Regions from separate parts of the Comamonas sp. wu1-DMT genome, predicted to be linked through region 1. Evidence: predicted binding sites of a transcription regulator. Region 1 holds the regulator's gene; each other region holds the start of a gene.
What was found. The regulator sigma-54, encoded in region 1, starts transcription at its own class of promoters, with help from an activator protein. The targets are predictions, from matches to a motif close to TGGCANGNAANCTGCTTT.
Positions count from the first base shown of each region.

Region 1 (7,069 bases):
CTGGTGCGCGCGGCCAGATAACAAGACCCCTGAGGCACTGCGCGCCGGGGGACTGCAGCTTAGCTGCGGGGCGGCCCTTGCTTGAGGTCTCTGGCTTGTGCCATTGGTAGTTTTGACAAAGCTGAACTTTTTTGGGCCTGTTGGCTCTGATACTGCAGACCTGATACAGGAGTTTGTTTAGATGAAACGTCGCGAATTCTCTCTGGCTGCCTCGGCAGCTGCTGCCGGTGCCCTGAGTCTGGGTGCCTCCTCCAGCTGGGCCCAGGGCGCTGCGCCCAAGGAAGGCAAGGACTACATCAAGCTCGGCAAGCCCGCAAGCGTGAGCGCGCCGGCCGGTAAGGTCGAGGTGGTCGAGTTCTTCTGGTACAGCTGCCCGCATTGCAATGCCTTCGAGCCCCAGTTCGAAGCCTGGGCCAAGACCCAGCCTGCCGATGTGGTGGTGCGCCGCGTGCCCGTGGCCTTCAATGCCTCTTTCGTGCCCCAGCAAAAGCTCTACTACGCTCTGGAGGGCATGAACCTGCTGCCCCAGCTACACGCCAAGGTGTTCCGCACCATCCACGTGGATCGCAATCTGCTCAAGACCGACGACGCCATCTTTGACTGGGTCGGAAAGCAGGGCGTGGATCTGGCCAAGTTCAAGGAAGTCTACAACTCCTTCACCGTGGCCAACCAGGCGCGCAAGGCCGCTCAGCTGCAAAACGAATATGACGTGGAAGGCGTGCCCGCCATGGGTGTGGCCGGCCGCTACTACACGGACGGCACCAAGGCCGGCAATATGGACAATGTGCTGCGCGTGGTCAATGCGCTGGTCGCCTCCAGTCGCAAGGCCTGAGATCAGCCGGCAGACGTCAGTGACGTTTGACGCCCAACAAGCCCGCCGCCGTGCGGGCTTTTTTGTGGGTGTTTTTTACGCAAGTTGCAAAAAGGGAATGACTACAATGGATGCAAGAAACGTGCCTTCCATGAAAAAAACACTCCTACCTCTTGCGCTGGCCTGCGCCCTGGCAGCAGCGACCGGCATTGTCCATGCCGAAAAAGCCGACAGCGCCAAGCCCATGAATATCGAGGCGGATGCGTTGCGTCATGACGAGCTGCAGCAGACCAGTGTCTTTACTGGCAATGTGGTGATGACCAAGGGCTCCATCGTGCTGCGCGGTGCTCAGCTCGATGTGCGGCAGGACGCCGAGGGCTATCAGTACGGTGTGATCAAGGCCGAGGCCGGCAAGCGAGCGTTCTTCCGTCAGAAGCGCGATACCGTGGCCGGTCAGCCCGAGGAGTTCATCGAGGGCGAAGGCGAAGTCATCGAGTACGACGGCAAGGCCGATATCGTCAAGTTCATCCGTCGTGGCGAGATGCGCCGCTACCGTGGCGGTCAGCTCAGCGATCAGGTCACGGGCTCCATCATCGTCTACAACAACATCACCGACGTCTATACCGTCGATGGTCAGAAGACCAGCGGCGGCCTGCCGAGTTCCTCCGTGGGACAGGGTGGTCGTGTGCGCGCCATCATGGCGCCCAAGGACGGCACGCCGGGGGCACAGCCCAAGCCTGCAACACCTGCCACGCAGCTGCGCCAGAGCATGACGCTGGGCGGTGAGAAAGCCGACGAGAAGAAATGAGCGAGCCGACTTTCTCCAGCAGCCGCAGCGGCGAGTCCGACAGCCGCCTGGAGGCCAAGCATCTGGCCAAGTCCTACGGCAGCCGCAAGGTGGTCAAGGATGTGTCCCTGTCCGTGCAAAAAGGCGAGGTGGTCGGTTTGCTCGGCCCCAACGGTGCGGGCAAGACCACATCGTTCTACATGATCGTGGGCCTGGTGCGCAGCGACGGCGGCGAGATCTTCATCGACGGCCAGCCAGTGGGCGGCATGCCGATTCACCAGCGTTCGCGCCTGGGCCTGTCCTATCTGCCCCAGGAAGCCTCCATCTTTCGCAAGCTCAGCGTGGAAGACAATGTGCGCGCCGTGCTGGAGCTGCAAAAGGACGAGCAGGGCAAGACGCTGACGCAGGGCGAGATCGAAAAGCGCCTCACCGGCCTGCTGCAGGAGCTGCGCGTAGAGCATCTGCGCCAGTCGCCGGCGCTGGCGCTGTCCGGCGGTGAGCGCCGTCGCGTGGAAATTGCCCGCGCCCTGGCCACGCAACCGCGCTTCATTCTGCTTGACGAACCGTTTGCCGGCATCGACCCGATTGCGGTGATCGAGATCCAGCGCATCATCGGCTTCCTCAAGGAGCGCGGCATCGGCGTGCTGATCACCGACCACAATGTGCGCGAGACGCTGGGCATCTGCGACCACGCCTTCATCATCAGCGACGGCCATGTGCTGGCCGAAGGCACGCCCGAGGAGATCGTGGAGAACGCCGATGTGCGCCGCGTCTACCTGGGCGAACATTTCAGAATGTGATGACCCCCACGCTCCCTCACTTTGTGTGGTCGCTGCCCCCAGAAGGGGTTCTGACCGGCTGCGCCGGGGTTTGCCTTGGGGCGGCCCGGCGGCAAACCCTTAGCACTGCGCGCGTTTGCAATGATTGTCTGGGGGCCGCGCCTCGATGAAGCCAGGTCTCTCGCTACGCGTTTCGCAGCATTTATCGCTTACGCCGCAGCTGCAGCAATCCATTCAGCTGCTGCAGCTCTCCACTCTGGAGCTGGCGCAGGAAGTCGAGCAGATGCTGGTCGACAACCCTTTTCTGGAACGTGCGGGCGATGAGGCCGAAACTGTGGGAGATGCTCCTGTAGATGTAGCTGCTAGCGCCAGTGAATACAGCACTTCAGATGGTATTCATGCTGAAAATGATGCGAAGCAAACGCAAACAGCTGCTGAAACAATAGCGGAAACGCCAAGCGCCGAGACTCCGGAAACGCTGAACTGGGAGGCCGACGGCATGGACGGCCAGGACGGGGAATGGGGCGGCGAATCCAGCAGCGAGTGGGATACGCCCTCGGCCAGCAGCTCCACGCGCAACCGCGATGGCGACGACGAAACCGATGCCATCGATCTGGCGCGCGAGCACCAGAGCCTGACCGACTTTCTGCACCGTCAGGCGCTGAGCCTGCATCTGGGCGCGGCGGACATGGCGGCGCTGCGCTTTCTCATCGAGTCGCTCAGCGACGACGGCTATCTCGAGGATTCCCTGCAGGAGCTGGCGCAGAGCCTGGCCGGCGACGATCTGGAAGAGCGCGAGGAGCTGGAGCAGCACTTTGCCATTGCGCTGAAGCTGCTGCAAAGTCTGGAGCCCGTGGGCGTGGGCGCGCGCGATCTGGCCGAGTGCCTGCAGCTGCAGCTGCGCGATCTGATCCGCACGGCCGAGGACGAGGGCACGACCGAGGCGCATATGAGCCGGCTGCTGCTGGCGCAGGCCATCTGTGCCCAGCCCATGGACCTGCTGGCGCGGCGCGATCTGCGCAAGCTCACCAGCCTGTGCGGCGCGCGCGAGGAACAGCTGCGCGAAGCCATGGCCCTGATCGCCAGGCTGGAGCCGCGTCCGGGGCGTCGCTTTGTCGATGTGGAGCGCCATATCGTGGTGCCCGATGTCATCGTGCGCCCGCTGCGGGCCGGCTCGGGCCGGGTGGACTTCTCCGTGCAGCTCAACCCCGAGGTCATGCCGCGTCTGCGCGTGCACGACATCTATGCCGGCGTGCTGCGCCGCCACAAGAACAGCGACGGCCATGCGGCGCTGCAGCAGCAGTTGCAGGAGGCGCGCTGGTTCATCAAGAACATCCAGCAGCGCTTCGACACCATCTTGCGTGTTTCCGAAGCCATCGTGGAGCGGCAGAAGAACTTCTTTGTGCATGGCGAGCTGGCCATGCGCCCGCTGGTGCTGCGCGATATCGCCGACACGCTGGGCCTGCACGAGTCCACCATCAGCCGCGTGACCACGGCCAAGTACATGGCCACGCCCCAGGGCACTTTTGAGCTCAAGTATTTCTTCGGCTCGGGCCTGGGCACGGAAACCGGGGGCAGTGCTTCCAGCACGGCCGTGCGTGCGCTGATCAAGCAGTTTGTCGATGCCGAAGATGCCAAGAAGCCGCTGTCGGACGCCAAGCTGGCCGACATGCTCAAGGAGCAGGGCATTGAGTGTGCGCGCCGCACCGTCGCCAAATATCGCGAGCAGCTCAAGATACCGACGACCACGCTGCGCAAGGCGCTGTAGGGCACCGCAGAAACAAGAAAGCCGCTGATGCATCACACAGCGGCTTTCTTGTTCTGTATTTAGGGCGGGAGCCTTGATAAGGCATTCCTCAAGTAAGGGGCAGCGAGCAAGAGTCGCCCTTGCGGCGATACTGCCGTCCCCCTTGGGGGCGCCCGGCCAGGGGAAGGCGCGTAGCGGCTCAGGGTGTTATCAAGAAACCAACCACCAGATAAACCAGACCAGCACGCCGATCATCAGGCCGAACTTGAGGATCTTGTAGAAGGTCGGATTCCAGTCGCGGAAGGCACGGCGGTACTTGCCCGCATAGAACGAGATCTTGAACAGCTTGCTGATCATGCCGCGCGGATCGCCCTCGTTGTTGGGCGAGCTGGCGGCGGCCACCACGTTCTTGCCCAGCCAGTGATTGAGCCACTGGGCAAAGCCATTGGTCATGGGGCGCTCCACATCGCAGAACAGCACGATGCGGTTGCCTTCCGAGCGGTTCTCGGCCCAGTGCATAAAGGTCTCGTCGAAGATCACGCCTTCGCCTTCGCGCCAGCTATAGGGCTGGCCGTCGACCTCGATCATGCAGCGGTCGTCGTTGGGCGCCAGCACGGCCAGGTGATAGCGCAGCGAGCCCGCATAGGGGTCGCGGTGCAGATTGAGCTTGGCGCCGGGCGGCAGCTCGGCAAACATGGCGGCCTTGACGCTGGGAATCGATTTCACCAGGGCCGTGGTCTTGGGGCACAGCTCCATGGCCGAAGGGTGGGCGTCGCCGTACCACTTGAGGTAGAAGCGCTTCCAGCCGGTCTTGAAGAAGGAGTTGAAGCCTGCGTCGTCGTTGTTGGCGGCGGCCTTGATCTGCATGTTCTTTTGCAGATTGACGGCTTCCTCGCGGATCTCGCGCCAGTTGGCCTGCAGCGGCGCCAGCTCGGGGAAGGTGCTGGTGGGCAGATAGGGCGTGCGCGGCACCTTGCTGAACATCAGCATGAAGACGTTGAACGGCGCTGTGAACGTGGAGTGGTCAAACAATTGCTTGACCACCTTGTGGCGCACCTTGCCGCGCAGATGCATGTACAGCCCGCAGCCAAAGAAGAGCAGCACCAGTGCCAGAACGATAATTTTTGCCATAAGGGCCAATTTTACCGGGGGCACCCCGGCGGCCACCATGGGGGCAGGTCAAACAGAACCGGGGTAGGGGAATATCAAAAGCAATAGCTGCCGGCGCTTGACGGCCAAGCGCAGCAGCCGGTCGGGATCAGATACTCAAGGCAGGGCCAGTACGGCGCAGTTGCACAGATCGGCGCTCTCGAAGGCCGTTGTGTCGCCCGCTTTGAGCCCCGGCACGGGGAACAGGCGCACCGTCAGCGGCTTGTTGAGGCGAAAAGCCATGGTGCCCGTATCGCGCATGACGGCAGCGATCTGCTCGGCGCTGCTGTCGCCCGGCACGGGCACGGTATCGAGGCCGATGCCGCAGACGCTGCTGTAGGTCAGCAGGGCGCGGATATCGAATTCGTCATTCAGACTGGCCTGGGCCAGGCCTTGGTCCTCGGTCACGGCCAGCATCAGGCCGCTGAAGCCGATCTGTGTCACGCCGTTGACCGATTTGAAGACGCGGGTCAGCAGGGCCGAGGCTTCCACCGTGCCGCTGGCGCCGAAATAGGGCACGCCCAGCAGTTGGTAGACATCGACCATGGAGGCGCAGGACTTGGATGGCGCGGCCGAGGTGTCCATGCCAGCGATATGCCAGCCCTCGGCCAGCGTCACGCCGTCGGCGCAGCGCTGGATGGCAGTGGCATGCTCGTTCAGGGTCTGGCTCAGGCGATCGAATGCGAGCTTGAACCACGCCGCGTGATCGAGCTGCTGGCGCTGCTGCTGCAGCTCCTGCAGTTCAGCCACCATGAGGTCTGGCGTTTCCAGGCCCAGCACCAGGGCGCCGTGGTGCTTGCCGCGGTGGTAGCTGGCCGGGAAATAGGGAATGCCGGGCGCGCAGTTGAAATTGACTGTGAAGTTGAAATTGCCTTCGCCGCGCGGCGTGGTGCGCGCGATTTGCTGAATCGCCTGCACGCTGTGGGCCAGCAAGTCGGTCTGCAGAAAGCCATGTTCATCCAGATCGATGTTCACGCAGGCATTGCACAGGTCGCCATAGGCGGCAATCAGCTGCGGCAGCAGGGCCACTTCCTGCGCATTGCGCGCTTCGCCCACGGCAAAGCGGATGCGGCGTTTGCCAGTGTTGATGGCCTTGAGCGTTTCGGCAATGCGCTGCAGGCCGGCGAGGGCGCTGTCTATGCCGTGGACGTCTAGGTATTCGCCGAACGGGTTGCTCACAATGCGGATGGACTGCACCTGATAGCCCCGGGCCTCGATGGCATCGGCCACGGCATCGCATTGCTGCTTGGCCTGGGTCAGGCCGGCCTGCCACTGTGCCTCATCGGCGCTCAGGTTGACAAAGGCGGTGACGGTGCGCACGCGCACCAGCGGGTTGAAGCTGATATTCATAGCAGTATCCATAGGCAGGAGAATGGCTGGTGGCCATTTTGCCTCTGAATATTCCGATCACAGCAGGCGTGTGCCCAGCGGCACCTCCTTGTCGGGCACGCACAGGGCCACGGCTCCCGTGGCGTCGTGAAAACCGGTCACAAGACATTCGCTCATCAAGGGCCCAATCTGCTTCTTCGGAAAGTTGATCACGGCCACCACCAGCCGTCCTATCAGCTCCTCGGGTTGGTAATGCTCGGTGATCTGCGCGCTGGACTTGCGCTGGCCCAGCTCGGGACCCAGGTCCACCAGCAGCTTGTAGGCGGGTTTGCGGGCCTCGGCAAAGACCTCGGCCTGCAGCACGCGGCCCACGCGCAGCTCCACCTTCATAAAGTCGTTCCAGCTGATTTCTTCCATGTCGTCATTGCTCCTTGGCCTGGCATCATGCCTTGGGTCCTGCGAGCATC
Region 1 is NZ_JBANEM010000003.1:351,155-358,223, reverse strand. Features, by position in the region: gene V8Z78_RS07680 (SPOR domain-containing protein) at 1-21, shown strand, start outside; gene V8Z78_RS07675 (thiol:disulfide interchange protein DsbA/DsbL) at 182-832, shown strand; gene lptA (lipopolysaccharide transport periplasmic protein LptA) at 963-1,619, shown strand; gene lptB (LPS export ABC transporter ATP-binding protein) at 1,616-2,398, shown strand; gene V8Z78_RS07660 (RNA polymerase factor sigma-54) at 2,544-4,145, shown strand; gene V8Z78_RS07655 (aspartyl/asparaginyl beta-hydroxylase domain-containing protein) at 4,335-5,255, opposite strand; gene V8Z78_RS07650 (DUF711 family protein) at 5,391-6,623, opposite strand; gene V8Z78_RS07645 (tRNA-binding protein) at 6,681-7,019, opposite strand.

Region 2 (7,069 bases), 220 kb from region 1:
ATGTGTGCATGGTGAAGTTCCTTGTTGCAGACATGGGCGATCAGAGGCTGGAGGCCTTGGCGTGCAGGCGCTGGATGGCGTCCAGCGAAGACAGCACGGCACCTTCCTGCCAGGCGGGGATGTACGAGACATGCTCGCCCGCCAGCACCAGGCGGCCGTCGATCTGGGCCAGATCCTTGTAGTGCTGCTCACGCAGCGCATCTGTCCAGTTGCCGAAGCAGCCATTGATCCAAGGCATGCGATGCCAGGCTACTGACACACCGTTGAGGAACTCCTGCTTGTACTGAGGATGGATCTGCGCGCCGTACTCCAGCGCCAGACGAATGCGCTCGGCCGGCTTGAGCGAGGAGAAGCGGTAGCTGTTGGAGTTCTCGAAGGCATAGGCGCCCAGCAGCACGGCGGGGCCGTTGCCCATATAGCCGGTGGAGGGGTAGGAGATCTGCTGGATCGGTAGATCGGTGTAGCTGATGCCGCCATAGATGCGTTCGTCCTCTTCCCAGAAGCGGCGCTTGAACTCCAGACCGACCTTCATGGAGCTGCCGTAGGGCACGGCAGCAATCGCGTTCTGCATGGCGCTTCCGGCCTGCACTTCGATCTGGCTCAGGATGGACAGCGGAATCGTGCACACGCACCAGTCGGCGCGGGCCTGCAGCGTGGCGCCGGGCTTGAGGGCGTCCACATAGTCCACGGTCACGCCCTTGTCGTTCTGGGCGATCCTGGTGACCTTGGCGTTGTAGCGTATGGCCGAGCCCAGATCGCGCGCCATGGCCTGGGCCAGCATGTCCATGCCGCCTTCGGGCTGGAAGATGGCGCTGTGGAATTCGTAGATATTGCCCACGCCCATCTGGCGCCACAAATTGGATTCGAGCAGCTCGTGCAGGCCCATGGGCGTCGACGGTTTGGCCTGCGCCATCAGGCCGCCGCCGGGGTCGATGTCGTAGCCACGGAAATCGCTGACCGCATTGCTGGCGCGGTAGCGGTATTCCTTGTCCAGCACGCCCCAGGCCTTGAGGCTCTCCAGCAGGCGTTCCTTGTCTTCCCGGCTGACGCTCTGGTCCAGCGCGCCCTGATTGGTGGCCTTTGACAGCAGCTCGGCCACATGGCCGTAGACATCGGTCTGCACATGGCGAAAGCGCTGGGGCTTGCCGGCCAGGGCCTTGCTGTTGTGCAGATAGGCGTTGTAGTTGACCTGGTTGAAGGCTTCGAGCTTGATGCCGAAGCGCTTGTAGTAGTCCAGCATCGCATGGTGGTGGTAGGGCACGCGCCAGGGGCCGGGGTTGAAGTAGTTGCCCTTGGCAAAGCCCACTTTCTGACGTGTACCGTCGAGTTCGCTGAACTCATCGCCGCCGCGCAGCGTCCAGCAGCGACCGCCGGCGCGACTCTGGTATTCAAGCAACTGCACCTTGTAGCCGGCTGCGCGCAACTCGTGGGCTGCCACCATGCCTGCCAGGCCCGCGCCCAGCACCAGAACCGACGCGCCAGGTCTGGCGTTGCCGAGCTTGACCGGACCACTGTAATGCGACTCGGCGGCGTAGCCCAGTGAACTCATGGCTTGGTACATGGCACTGCCGCCCGCGACCTTTCCGATCATCGAGAGCAGTTGTCTGCGACTGACATGCTTGCTTGGCTCTGGCATCTGAAATTCCTTTGCTGTTGTGTATTCCGCTGTCCATCCGGGGTTGCGGGGCAAGGGTTTTCAGCAAGAGCTGTGCCAGGTCAGAGGGCTCAAGGCATTAGTTCAATGAAATCAGTAACTTGTTATGAAATTCAGATCAATTTGCGCTCAATCCTTTTAACGCTTATGGTGCATGCTCACTAATTTGAAGCGTCAATGGCCAAATTGGTGCAACGGAGTCACACAATAAGCTGCAAAAAAAGCGTATCGGCTGTGACAGCGGATACGCCTTGAGTGTGGGAGCGGAACTACGGTGCTGCCGGGCTCAGAGCTCGCTGGGAGGCTCGCAGGCCTCACTGACCATGACACGATTGCGTCCACCTCGCTTGGCTGCGTAGAGCATGGCATCGGCCTGCTGGAAGACGGCCTTGATATCGGGATCGCTGTCGGGCCAGTGGGCCACGCCCAGCGAGATGGTGATATGGCCCACTGGCGGTATCTCCATTTTCTCGACCAGCTGACGCAGGCGCTCGGCGGCATGGGCGGCGGCCTCCAGCCCCGTGCCGGGCAGCAGCAGCAGAAACTCCTCGCCACCCACGCGGCAGGGCAGGTCATCGACACGCGAGACCTCGCGCATGGTGCGTGCGAGCTGTCTGAGCACCTCGTCACCTGTATCGTGGCCAAAACCGTCGTTGATATGCTTGAAGTGATCGATGTCGATGGCAATCACCGAGAACGGCAGCGCTTGCGTCTGAAAGGCGCTGATGGCTGCCTCCAGATGACGGCGATTGCCCAGCCCGGTCAACGGATCGGTGTTCACGTCCTCGCGCAGCTTGGTGATATTGCGTTGCAGCAGGCCCAGGCCCTTGAGCATGGCTTTCTTGAGTTCGTAGGACTCGAAGTACCAGGACTTGACGGCCTGGATGTTCTGCGCCGTCTCGGGCTTGTCCATATCGTGAGCGCCATTGGCGAGCTGGCGCAGCGGGCTGGCAATGCGGCGCGCGCTCCACCAGATGACCACCAGCATCAGCAGGGCGATGGGCAGGGTCTTGTAGAGCACGGAGCGCATCAGCTTGTTGAGCGGGGCCAGCGTGGCCGCCTTGGGACGCTGGGCCACAATGCCCCAGCCCGAGGCATGGATGACGGCATAGCCGGCCAGCATTTCCACGCCCTTGCTGTTGACGACCGGCGCCGTACCCGACTCGCCTCGGATCACGGCGTTGATGACATCGTTGTTGATCACCTGGTCGCCAATACGATTGTTGTCGGGGTGATAGATGATGTGCTTGTTCTTGTCCACCACATAGACATAGGTGCCATCCTGGTAGAAGTGCGAGCCCAGCAGGGTGTCGAGGATGCTGTCTTCCTTGAGGTAGATGCTGCCGCCTACCGCTCCCAGGAATTCGCCCTGAGGGTCGAAAATGGGCTGCGAGACAAAGACGATGTAGTTGCCGGCCGTGGACATATAGGGCTGGCTGATGACGGGGCCGCGAGTGCTCAAGGTCTGTGCCACTCCGGCGCTTTGCAGTGTCTTGCCCTTGATCTGCAGGGTTTCGGGCGATGTCGCCAGCACATAGCCCGTAGGGTCGATGATGGTGACGGAGTTGAAGCTCTTGGTTTGCAGGCGCAGACGTGTGGCCTCCTTGGCCAGATAGTCCACGTCATCCATGTGCGCGCCCATTAGATTGGCGCTGTACTCCAGCTGCTGCAGGGCGGATTGCAGAAAATCATCCGTGCTCTGCGCCAGCTTGGTTGCATAGGCATGGTGACCTTCAAGCGTGTTGTCTATCAGCTGCTGGCGCTGCACCAGATAGCCGGCATAGAAGGTGTTGAGAAACGGGATCAGCGCGCTGCAGATGGTCAGGACCAGGATCAGTCGACGCAAATCAAGCCGGTTAGGCGCAAGCCGGTGGTGCCAGGGGAGAGATTTCTTCACAGATGATGTCGCGAGAGCAGGGCGGCTCTGCGCTGTACCTGTGTGCTCTGACAGGCTCAGACCCCGGCCGCATATTCATTGAGTGTCTGCATTATGGTTGCTCGCGCCGTGGCCCTGCTCATGGTCAACCACAATGCAGCCGCGTCAGGCTGACAACTCCTTGAACTTTTCCACCTGTACCGCGCAGTCGTAGAAGCAGGGCGCCCGGCCAATATCGGTGAGCTGCTGATGCGTCAGCTCGTTCACATTCGTGCCGTTGGCTCCCTGCTTGCGCCACCAGATGCCCAGGCCCACCACCACGCCGGTGCGAGCGCGGCCGTTGACGGCGGCGTGGCAGACATGCTCGCCGCGCTGGTTGAAGACGCGTAACCGGTCACCGTCGGCAATGCCGCGCGCAGCTGCGTCATCGGGGTGCATCTCCAGCAGCGGGCGCTCTTCCATGCGGGCCAGACTGGCCACATTGGCAAAGCTGCTGTTGAGGAAGTTGCGTGCCGGCGGCGAGATCATGGCCAGTGGGTAGGCGGCCGTGGGCGGCTCGTAATTGGGCAGATAGTCGGGCAGGGGGTTGATGCCCAGCCGCGCCAGGGCGGGGTTGTCGAATTCGCATTTGCCCGAAGGCGTGGCAAAGCCACCCTCGGCAAACGGTGCATCGGGCAGCGGGATATGGGCAAAGCCCTGTTGCAGAAGATCGTCGAAATCAATGGCTGTCTGTGCTAGCGCTGCGCGGCACAGCGCTTCGTCGGAATCAGAGAAGCAGGCCGCGGCAAAAGCGGGGTCCAGCCTGGCCATATGCATGGCCAGATCGCGAAAGATCTGCGCGTTGCTGCGCGCCTGGCCTTGGGGCTCGATCGCGGGGCGATTCAGCAGCACATCGGTATGGCCGTAGCTGCCGTGGATGTCCCAATGCTCTAGCTGCGTGGTGGCGGGCAGCACATAGTCGGCATGGTCTGCGGTGTCGGTGAGGAAATGCTCAAGCACCACGGTGAACAGATCTTCGCGCGCAAAGCCCGCAGCCACCTTGGCCGACTCTGGCGCCACCGCCACGGGATTGCTGTTATAGACCACGACGGCTTCCACCTTGGGGCCGAAGCCGGCATCGCCCTCATGCAGCAGCACATCGCCAATCTGGCTCATGTTCAGCGTGCGTGGGCGACGCTCGCCCAGCAACTGCGGCATTTGCAGATCTGCGCGCTTGAACGGCGAGACCCCCGAGGCGGACAGCAGCAGCCCGCCAGCGCGGTGGCGCCAGGCGCCGACAAGAGCCGGCAAGCAGGCCACGGCGCGCACGGCATTGCCGCCGCCGCGCGCGCGCTGCATACCGTAATTGAGGCGGATGGCCGCAGGCCTGGTCGTGCCGTAATCGCGGGCCAGGGACTGAATCTGTTCCACGCTCAGGCCACAGACACTGGCGGCGCGCTCGGGCGGCCATTGCAATGCTCTGGCCTTGAGTGCGTCCCAGCCCTGAGTGTGTTGGGCGATGTAGTCATGGTCCAGCCAGTTGTGCACGATCAGCTCGTGCATCAGCGCCAGAGCCAGTGCCGCATCGGTGCCGGGCAGCAGTTGCAGATGCTCGTGGCATTTGTCGGCGGTCTCGCTCTTGCGCGGGTCTATGCAGATCAGCTTGGCGCCCTGGCGCTTGGCTTCCTGCGCATAGCGCCAGAAATGAAGATTGCTGGCGATGCTGTTGCTGCCCCAGATCAGTATCAGCTTGCTTTCGGCAAAGAACTCCACACGCATGCCCAGCTTGCCGCCATAGGTCGCGGTCAGCGCCTCGCTGCCGGCACTGGCGCAGATGGTGCGATCCAGCAGGCTGGCGCCCAACTGGTGGAAAAAGCGCCGGTCCATGCTCTCGCTCTGTACCAGTCCCATGGTGCCGGCATAGCTGTAGGGCAGTATGGCTTCGGGCGCGCGCCGGGCGATGCCGTGCAGGCGCTGGGCAATATCGCTCAGTGCTTCGTCCCAGCTCACGGGGGTGAAGTGGCCGCTGCCTTTGGGGCCGCTGCGTTTGAGAGGCTGCAGAACTCGCCCGGCGTGGTAGGTGCGTTCGGTGTACTTGCTGACCTTGGCGCAGAGCACGCCGCCCGTGTGAGCGTGTTCAGCATTGCCTTGCACCTTGGTGGCCGTGCCATCGACCACCGTGGTGAGCAGGGCGCAGGTGTCCGGGCAGTCATGCGGGCAGGCACCGCGTACTTGAACGATATGAGGCATGTCGTGGGCTCGAAAATCTGGATCGGTTTGCGTCTGAAGACCGTTTTGTGGGCCTATTATGCGGCGCGCATCCATGTCAAAAAACCTGAGATGCAAGACCCCAGGAGCGGGCCGATCCAGCCCGTAGCAATGAGTAGCCCGTACAGAGAGATCAAGAGCAATGCAGTACAAGCGAGTGGAGTGGAATCGTCGTCAATTCATGACTGCTGGCGCAGCTGTGGCAGCCGGGAGCTGGATCGGCGCAAGTCATTCCCAGGATTCGAGCGGGCCCATTGTGCTTGGGCAGTCCTGCGCGCTGAGCGGCCCCTCGGCACAGCTGGGTATGCAGTTTGTGCAGGGCGCCAAGCTGTATTTCGATCAACTCAATGCCCAGGGCGGCATCGGCCGCCGCCAGGTGGAGCTGCGCACGCTGGACGATGGCTATGAGCCAGAGCGCTGCGTGGCCAATACCCAGAAATTCATTGCCGATGATGTGATGGCCTTGTTTGGCTATCTGGGCACGCCCACCAGCATGGCCGCACTGCCTTTGCTGCAGAAAGCCAAGCTGCCGCTGATTGCTCCACTGACAGGGGGCGCCGGCCTGCGCGACCCCAAGCTGGCGCAGGCGGTCTTCAATCTGCGTGCTTCCTATGCCGATGAAACCGCGCTCATGGTTAGGCAACTGGTTTCTTTGGGCCTCAAGAAGATCGCGGTGTTTCATCAGAACGATGCCTATGGCCAGTCAGGTCTCGAGGGGGTGATGCAGGCGCTGCAAGGCCATGGCCTCAAACCCGTGGGTGCAGCCACGGTGGAGCGCAACTCCCAGGATGTGACCAAGGCCGTCAAGACTCTGGTGCCGCTGGGGGCCGATGTCATCGTGCAGGTCGGCACCTATGCGGCCAGCGCTGCCTTTGTGCGAGCGGCACGCCAGGCAGGCTATGGCGGTCAGTTCTACAACGTGTCGTTCGTGGGCACTTCGGCACTGGCACAGGCCCTTGGCAAGGAGGCCGAGGGGGTGGTGGTCACCCAGGTCGTGCCCTCTCCCTTCAAGACCTCGCACCCCCTGGCGCGTGAGTTTCAGGCAGCCCTGCAGAAAGGAGGTGCTTCGCTGCAGCCCGATTACTCCAGCATGGAAGGCTATCTGGCTGCCCGTGTCGTGGGCGAAGCGCTGAAATCTGCCGCTGCCGCTGGCCGGCTGCAGCGCGATGGCCTGGTGGCGGCACTGGAGGCCATGAATGGCCAGCAGGTTGCGGGCTTTCCCATCGCCTTCCGCCCACAGGCTGGCAAGCCGCGTTTTGTCGAGCTGTCCATGCTTACGGGCGACGGAAAGG
Region 2 is NZ_JBANEM010000003.1:133,339-140,407, reverse strand. Features, by position in the region: gene V8Z78_RS06615 (c-type cytochrome) at 1-10, opposite strand, end outside; gene V8Z78_RS06610 (flavin monoamine oxidase family protein) at 41-1,636, opposite strand; gene V8Z78_RS06605 (sensor domain-containing diguanylate cyclase) at 1,941-3,500, opposite strand; gene V8Z78_RS06600 (molybdopterin-containing oxidoreductase family protein) at 3,696-5,759, opposite strand; gene V8Z78_RS06595 (ABC transporter substrate-binding protein) at 5,920-7,069, shown strand, end outside.
Region 2: V8Z78_RS06610 (flavin monoamine oxidase family protein) is a predicted target of sigma-54. The motif match lies at 1,697-1,714, and genes of this name have one in related genera.

Region 3 (7,069 bases), on a different contig from region 1:
GGCTGCTCGCAACCATTGGCCAGCAGCTCCAAAATCATGGCGCGTGGGCTGGAAAGCCCCGAGCCCCCAGCCATGAAGACCATGGGCTGGCGTGCCGAATGGCGCACAAAAAAGCGTCCATAGGGCCCGGCCAGCTGCAGGCTGTCACCTTCGCTCAGATGCTCGTGCAGCCAGCCCGTTCCCGCACCGCCCGGCACCAGGCGCACATTGAGCTCGATTTCCTGGGCGCAGCCATCGGCGCCAGGCGCGTTGGCGATGGAAAAAGCGCGCGAGCCGCCCTGCTCCTCGCTCAGACCGGGTATGCGCAGCTGCACATACTGGCCAGCCTGGTAGCGCATGGACTGGTCCAGGCGCAGGTGCAGAGCCTTGATGGTGGGCGTCAGATCGACGATGCGCACCACTGTGGCCGCGAAGTCGCGCACGGGGATGATTTGTGCATCGGGCTCGTCCTCGAAATCGGCCTCGATGGTGGCATCGGACTGCAGCGTGGCACAGCAGGCCAGCGTCATGCCGTCCTCGCGTTCCATGTCCATCAGCGCGAAAGGATTGGCCGCGCCGTGGTCCACCTCGCCGTCGCAAACCTGGACCTTGCAGGTGCCGCACAGGCCGTGGCCGCAGGCGTGGGGAATGTAAATACCCTGGCGCAGAGCGGCGTCCAGCAGGGTCTGGCCTTCCTCCACTTCAATCGAGGCGCCCAGGGGTTCTAAGGTCAGTTGGTAGCTCATATCGTCTCGCTCTCATTCCTGCAGCGCCGGCCAGGCCAGCGCTGCAACCGCCAGGGTGGTTAGCTGCAAGAGCCTTGGATGCCGATCAGGCCCGGGGTGCGAAAGCGGATCACATCCTTGTGCGTCAGGCCGTTGTCGGCCAGCGACTTGGACGCATCGGGCGACCAGGGCTGGCCCGACTTGAACCACAGCACCTCGCTCCAGTCGATGCGTGCAAAGTCGGGGTGGGCGCCATAGACATCGGGCAGCACGGCCTGGGCCAGCGCACCGAAAGGCATATCGGGCGGCAGCGGCAGGGCCACGGGCGAGCAGAACATCAGGTGGTCTTCCCAGCCGATATAGAGCAGAGGCGCGGGAAAGTTCTCGCGCACATCCTTGGCGGGAAAGCGATAGGGCTTGAGTGCGGTGACGCTCATGACTGGGCCTCCTGGCTGGGGTTGGCGGAAGCCTTACTGGCTGCGTTGTTGGCCGAGGTTGCCGGTGGCGGATCGCCGCGCCAGGCCGCAAAATTGCGCTGGTCCTCCGATCCCTCAAAGTCCATGTTGTCGCGGCCCACATTCATGCCGTACCAATCCAGCACGGCAGCCAGCGGGTCAAAGCCTTCGGCCGTGGGATCCACATCGGGCTTGAAGCAGTTGCCCTGGTAGATCTGGTGCACGGGCAGCCAGGACTGAACATACTTCTCGGGCTCGTCGTCGAAGACATGCTTGCAGCCGTCGCTGCAGAAGTGGTATTTGCTGCCCTCGTAGTCGGACTCGCGATAGCAGATCTTGGTGGCGTCACCGGGCTCGGTGAAGCCCATAGGGATCTGGCAGGTGGTGCACAGCATGGGCAGGGTCTTGCTGTAAAAGCGCTTGCCGGCCTGCTGCTCGGCACGGTAGTGCTCCAGGCGGGGACGGTAGTGCTTGTCAAAGCTGTCCGGGTATTTTTCGGACAGCCACTGCATCTCCTGCTCGCCGGGCACCCAGGTGTGAAAAGGTGCGGCCGCCGTGTAGTTGTAGAAGATGTTCCAGGCCTGGTGGCTGATGTGGTCCTTGCCTTCGCAGGCCAGCTTCCAGCCTGCGGGCTCGCGGATGCCGTAGCGCGCCAGGTCGCGGAACAGAGCGCCGCCGTTTTCCTCGGCATACATCTCCCAGGCTTCCTTCCAGCTCATCACACGCTTGGGCAGCATGTAATCCTGCATCATGGCCACCAGGGTCAGCACGCGGTAGCCGCGCCAGAACCATTTGTCGATCCAGCGCTGCACGATGGGCACATTGCCCGGGTCCTGCTCCAACATGAACTTGATGCATTCGATGCCCAGCGTCATATGGCGCGACTCATCGCTTTGCGCCGAGAAGCCAAAGGTCACGGTGGACAGATCGCCGTTATGCGCCGCGCCCGACATAAAGGGAACGAACAGCAGATTGGTCAGCACATATTCGAAGGAGAAGCTCACTGCCGTGAGGAACTCGAACGGGCCTGCGCTCAGCGCATCTTCAAAAAAAAGACTTGGGCACCGACAGAAACCAGACCCGGTCGAACCAGTGGCTGGAGCTGTGCATGCCGTTGAAGTACTTGTTGTAGTTGGACAGCGCATGGGTCTCGGTCTGGAAGTGGCGCAGCTCGTCGATGGACTGCATCTGCGCCGCCACGCGTGCCCCCGCACCGGTGAAATGCCGGCCCGCATGGGCAAAACCGCGGTGGGCGTAATACTCCAGCGGCACCACGCCCTGAATGAACAGCTTGAGCGCGTTGAGATAGCGCGCATCGGTCACGCCCAACTGGCCGTTGTTCTGGGCAAAGGCCTCGATCACGGCGTAGAGCTTTTTCTCTTTTTCGCCCTGGTACTTCCAGTAGGCGTCCATGGTCAGGCGGAAGGGGTCTTCCCACTTGTCCCAGTCGTGGATCTTGATGCCCTCGAACTTGTCATAGGGGAAGACCTTGTCCATGGGCTGGTAGCTGGTCTCCCAGCCCAGGCCACGTGTCATGGCGGTGTAGCGGTCCTTGAGGCCCAGCTTTTTCTTGATTACGGGTGCGTCCATGGTGTCTCCTTGGATGGCGTTGTCTGGTGGTGTTCGGTGAGCGGCTCTTACTGGTTCCAGCTCAGGGAGAATTCGTCGTCGTCCTCATCCACATGGCCGGACAGCGTGACCAGATTGATCTGGATCTGCTGCAGCTCGTAGGGGCGACCGGTCTGCTCTTCAATGCTGGCGCGACGTATGACCAGGCGGCCGGGGGCGTCGATCTTCACGAGACCAGGCGAGTACACGGCCTGGGCGTGGGTGTTGTCGGCGAGGATGGCGTCCACCACGGGGCGCGATTCCTCGTTGTCCTGAAAGGCGATGAACACCTTGGAGACGGGGGTGCTGGCAGATGTGCTCATGGCGCTGCTCCTCAGATGTCCAGACCGGCCTTGCGGGCACGGGCATCCAGGCTTTGGCGGACTTCGCTGAGCACGGCTGCACCACGCACACCCAGGGCCAGTTCGGCCACGGCGGCCAGTGCCACGCCGGCATGGTCGGCATAGCTCAGATACCAGCGCGACAGCTGGCTGCGGTTATCTGCGGATTCGGCTGCAGCCACCTTGACCACGGCATCGATCCAGCGTGCGGTCTCGGTGTGCCACTCGGGCATGAAGGCCGTGAGCATGGCCACGGCCGTGCCGCCTTGCACCGTGACATGCTCGTCCACGAAGTGGTTGTAGATCAGGGGATAGAGCAGTCCGTCGAGCACCATGTTCTGGGCTAAGAACAGCTCCATGGGGTCCTGCACCACAAGCAGGTCTTCCACCAGATGGCGCAGCGGCTGCCAGGCCGGGTGCTGCATCCAGTCGTTCTTGCCGGCCTCGAGCACGCCGGGCTCGTCCATGACCAGGCCCAGGCGCGTGAGGTACTGGGCCACGCCCAGATGGTCCATGGCATGCATCATGGCCGCAGCCGTGAAGGGCGTACCGTAGCCGCGTGAGCAGATCTGGCTGTTGTTCATATTGCCGCCCCAGGCCACATGGCGCAGCGGCATCAATACATCGCAGGCCTTGGCGCGCAGGGCATCGGACATCTTGCCCGCCAGATTGCGCGACTCCACAAACTGGTAGTTGGCTTCCACGGCCTCCTGCTGCTTGGCACGGGTCATGGTCCAGGTGGCGTAGTAGTACTGACGTGGATCGCGCAGCGCGTTCCAGTCGGCCATGCGGATCGCCGTGCGGCCGGTGTCGAACAGCTCGAACTCCGGCTCCCACAGCGGCCGGTAATGGAAGTGATGTGTGGGCTGCACGCCCAGCGTGGCCTCGAGATAGCGCGACGCGGGCTTGTCTCCCGTGTAGGCTGCCACGCGGGCAAAGGTATGGCGCAGCGGCTGTATCTCGCGCGCCGAAAGCTCGATATTCATGGGCTTGTCTCCTGTGTTGTCGTGGGATGCGTGAGTGATGGTCAGAGCAGCCTGGCTTTCTGGACCTGGCAGAAGGCCTCAAAGTCGGCCTCTGTCATGGCCAGCTCCACCGTGAGTTCGGGCCAGCCCACGGAGAACTCGAAGTCCACAAAACCGTTGGCGCGCTTTTGCAGCACGCGCACCGAGCGGCGCGTGAGATCGCAGGCGGGAAGATCGAGAGTGCTTGTTTCCATGAGGGGCTCCTGGCGGGTCTATGGCCTTTGCAATTGCACAGCCCGTGCCAGTTCATGAAAATATCGATAAATCTAGGGTTACTCCCTAAATTTGTGCGTGCTTGAGCAAGCTGGGGATCAGCGATTCCCGGGCAAACCCTAGGACAGCAGCCACAATGCTTCAATGCCTACTGCAGTGCAGCATGATCAAATGATCAAGCACCCCATGCAAAGGTTCGCAATTCATCAATTGCGCCAGCAGTTCAAGGCCGGGGATGCGGGTCAATCCCGTAGCCAGAATTCGATGTTTTATCGATAGTTTTCTCATGCCCCACACTCCCCCCGCCCTACCCTCCGATGCCGATTTGCGCAGCCAGGTCCGCTTCTCCACCGAAGACGGACTGATCTGGCTCTCGGGCCAGCGCATGTTGCTGCTGCACCTGGCCTCTCTTCACGCCCTGCGCCGCGAAATGATGAACACCATGGGCCCCGATCACACGCGGCGCCTGCTGCTGCGTGCCGGCTATGCCGCAGGTGAGCGCGATGCGCTGCTGGCACGCCAGATACGGCCCACGGCCAGCCTGTTCGAGATGTTTGCCGTAGGCCCCCAGTTGCACCGGCTGGAGGGTGCGGTGCGCGCCACGCCGGAAATCTTTGAGGCCGATGAGCAGGCGGGCCACTTTCAATGCGTGGTGCGCTGGGAACACAGCTGGGAAGCGGAAATCCATTTGCGCGAATGGGGCCCCAGGACCAGCCCTCGTGCTGGATGCTGCTGGGCTATGCCTCGGGTTACTCCAGCGCTTTCTTCCGTCGCCCGGTGTTTTTCAAGGAAATGCAGTGCTCCACCTGCGGCCACGCACACTGCCTGATAGAGGGCCGGTTTCAGCATGAGTGGCCCGATGGCGAACAGATCGCACGCGACTACGACCCCGACTCCATGCTGGTACGCCTGGATGAGCTGCAGTCCCAGGTCGAAGCCTTGCGCACCGGCCTGGCCCCTTGCGACAGCCAAGGCCCTTTGCTGGGCCATTCACGCGCCTTTCAAGCCGCGCTGGAGCTGCTGTCCAAGGCTGCTCCCACCCAGGTCACGGTGTTGCTCACGGGTGAGACCGGCGTGGGCAAGGAACGCTTTGCGCGCGCCCTGCATGCCATGAGCCCGCGCGCCGACAAACCCTTTGTGGCCGTGAACTGCGCGGCCTTGCCCGCCGACCTGATAGAGAGCGAGCTGTTCGGCGCCGAAAAAGGCGCGTTCACCGGCGCCACGGCCACGCGCATAGGGCGCTTTGAACGCGCCCATGGCGGCACGCTGATGCTGGACGAGCTGGGCGAGCTGCCCCTGGCCGCCCAGGCCAAGCTGCTGCGCGTGCTGCAAAGCGGCGAGGTGGAGCGCCTGGGCGGCCACCGCAGCACCCAGGTCGATGTGCGCGTGATCGCCGCCACCAATGTGGACCTGGAAAAAGCCGTGGAGCAGGGGCGCTTTCGGCGCGACCTGCTCTACCGCCTCAACGTCTACCCCATACGCATCCCCGCGCTGCGCGAGCGCGTGGACGATATCGAGCTGCTGGCCATGCATTTGCTGCAGAAATACTCGGCCTTGCACGGCAAGCCGGCCCCGGGCTTCAGCGACCGGGCGCTGACCGCGCTGCGCGGCCACAGCTGGCCCGGCAATGTGCGCGAGCTGGAGAACCTGGTGGAACGCGGCCTCATCCTCACGCCGGCCGGCGAACCCATCGATGTGGCTTGCCTGTTCCCCCAGTGGAGCGACAACGGCCAAAGCACCATAGACGACCAAGGCCATCTGGCCCAGGCCTGCGGCGCAGATGGCGATCTGCACACGGCCGGGGTGTACGACAGCATGCAGCACCAGGGGCTTTCGCTGGACGCCCTGGAAGACGGGCTGCTGCAAGAAGCCGTGCGCCGCGCCAGCGGCAATCTGGCCGCAGCGGCCCGCGCCCTGGGCATGACCCGCCCCCAACTCAGCTACCGGCTCTCACGCATCCGCGAACGCACCACAGGCACCGAGGAGTAAACGCTTGGCCAAGAAATCCTTTATGCAATGCCTGGCCCTGCCCGAGACTGAATCCAGCGGCGGCGAAGCATCGCGCACCCTGACCGAGCAAACCTATGCCCGGCTGCGCACCGACATTGTCGAAGGCCGCCTGCTGCCTGGCAGCAAGCTGCGCATAGAGCATCTGCGCCAGGCCTACGAGGTCGGCGCAGGCACCTTGCGGGAGGCGTTGACGCGCCTGGTCAGTGATGCCCTGGTCACAACCGAAGGCCAGCGCGGCTTTCGCGTCTCCACCATCGCCATGGACGACCTGCAGGACATCACCCGCCTGCGGGTACATATCGAAACCCATGCGCTTCGTGAATCCATACGCCATGGCGACGCGGCCTGGCGGGCCCAGTTGCAGGCCAGCTATGACGAACTCTCGGCGGCCGAGCAACCGCTATCCAGCGACAACCGCCGCCAGTGGGAGGCCTTGAACCTGCGCTTTCACGAGACCCTGCTCTCCGGCTATGCATCCCCTTGGACATTGAAGGTGCTGCGCCTGTTGGCGCGCCATAGCGAGCGCTACCGCTGCTATGCCATGGAGCAACCCGCGCTCACCCGTGATGTACATGCCGAGCACCAGGAAATCTTCGAGCTCGCCATGGCTGGCCAAGAAGCCCGCGCGGCACTGGCCCTGGAAGCCCATATTTGCACCACCCCCCATCTGCTGCTGCAAGCCATGCGCGAAGGCAAGCTGGTGTTGCCTGGCA
Region 3 is NZ_JBANEM010000005.1:239,879-246,947, reverse strand. Features, by position in the region: gene V8Z78_RS10310 (NADH:ubiquinone reductase (Na(+)-transporting) subunit F) at 1-725, opposite strand, end outside; gene V8Z78_RS10305 (phenol hydroxylase subunit P4) at 785-1,141, opposite strand; partial or broken gene V8Z78_RS10300 (aromatic/alkene/methane monooxygenase hydroxylase/oxygenase subunit alpha) at 1,138-2,749, opposite strand; gene V8Z78_RS10295 (MmoB/DmpM family protein) at 2,797-3,090, opposite strand; gene V8Z78_RS10290 (aromatic/alkene monooxygenase hydroxylase subunit beta) at 3,102-4,094, opposite strand; gene V8Z78_RS10285 (phenol hydroxylase subunit) at 4,136-4,327, opposite strand; partial or broken gene V8Z78_RS10280 (sigma 54-interacting transcriptional regulator) at 4,633-6,335, shown strand; gene V8Z78_RS10275 (GntR family transcriptional regulator) at 6,340-7,069, shown strand, end outside.
Region 3: V8Z78_RS10285 (phenol hydroxylase subunit) is a predicted target of sigma-54. The motif match lies at 4,360-4,377, and genes of this name have one in related genera.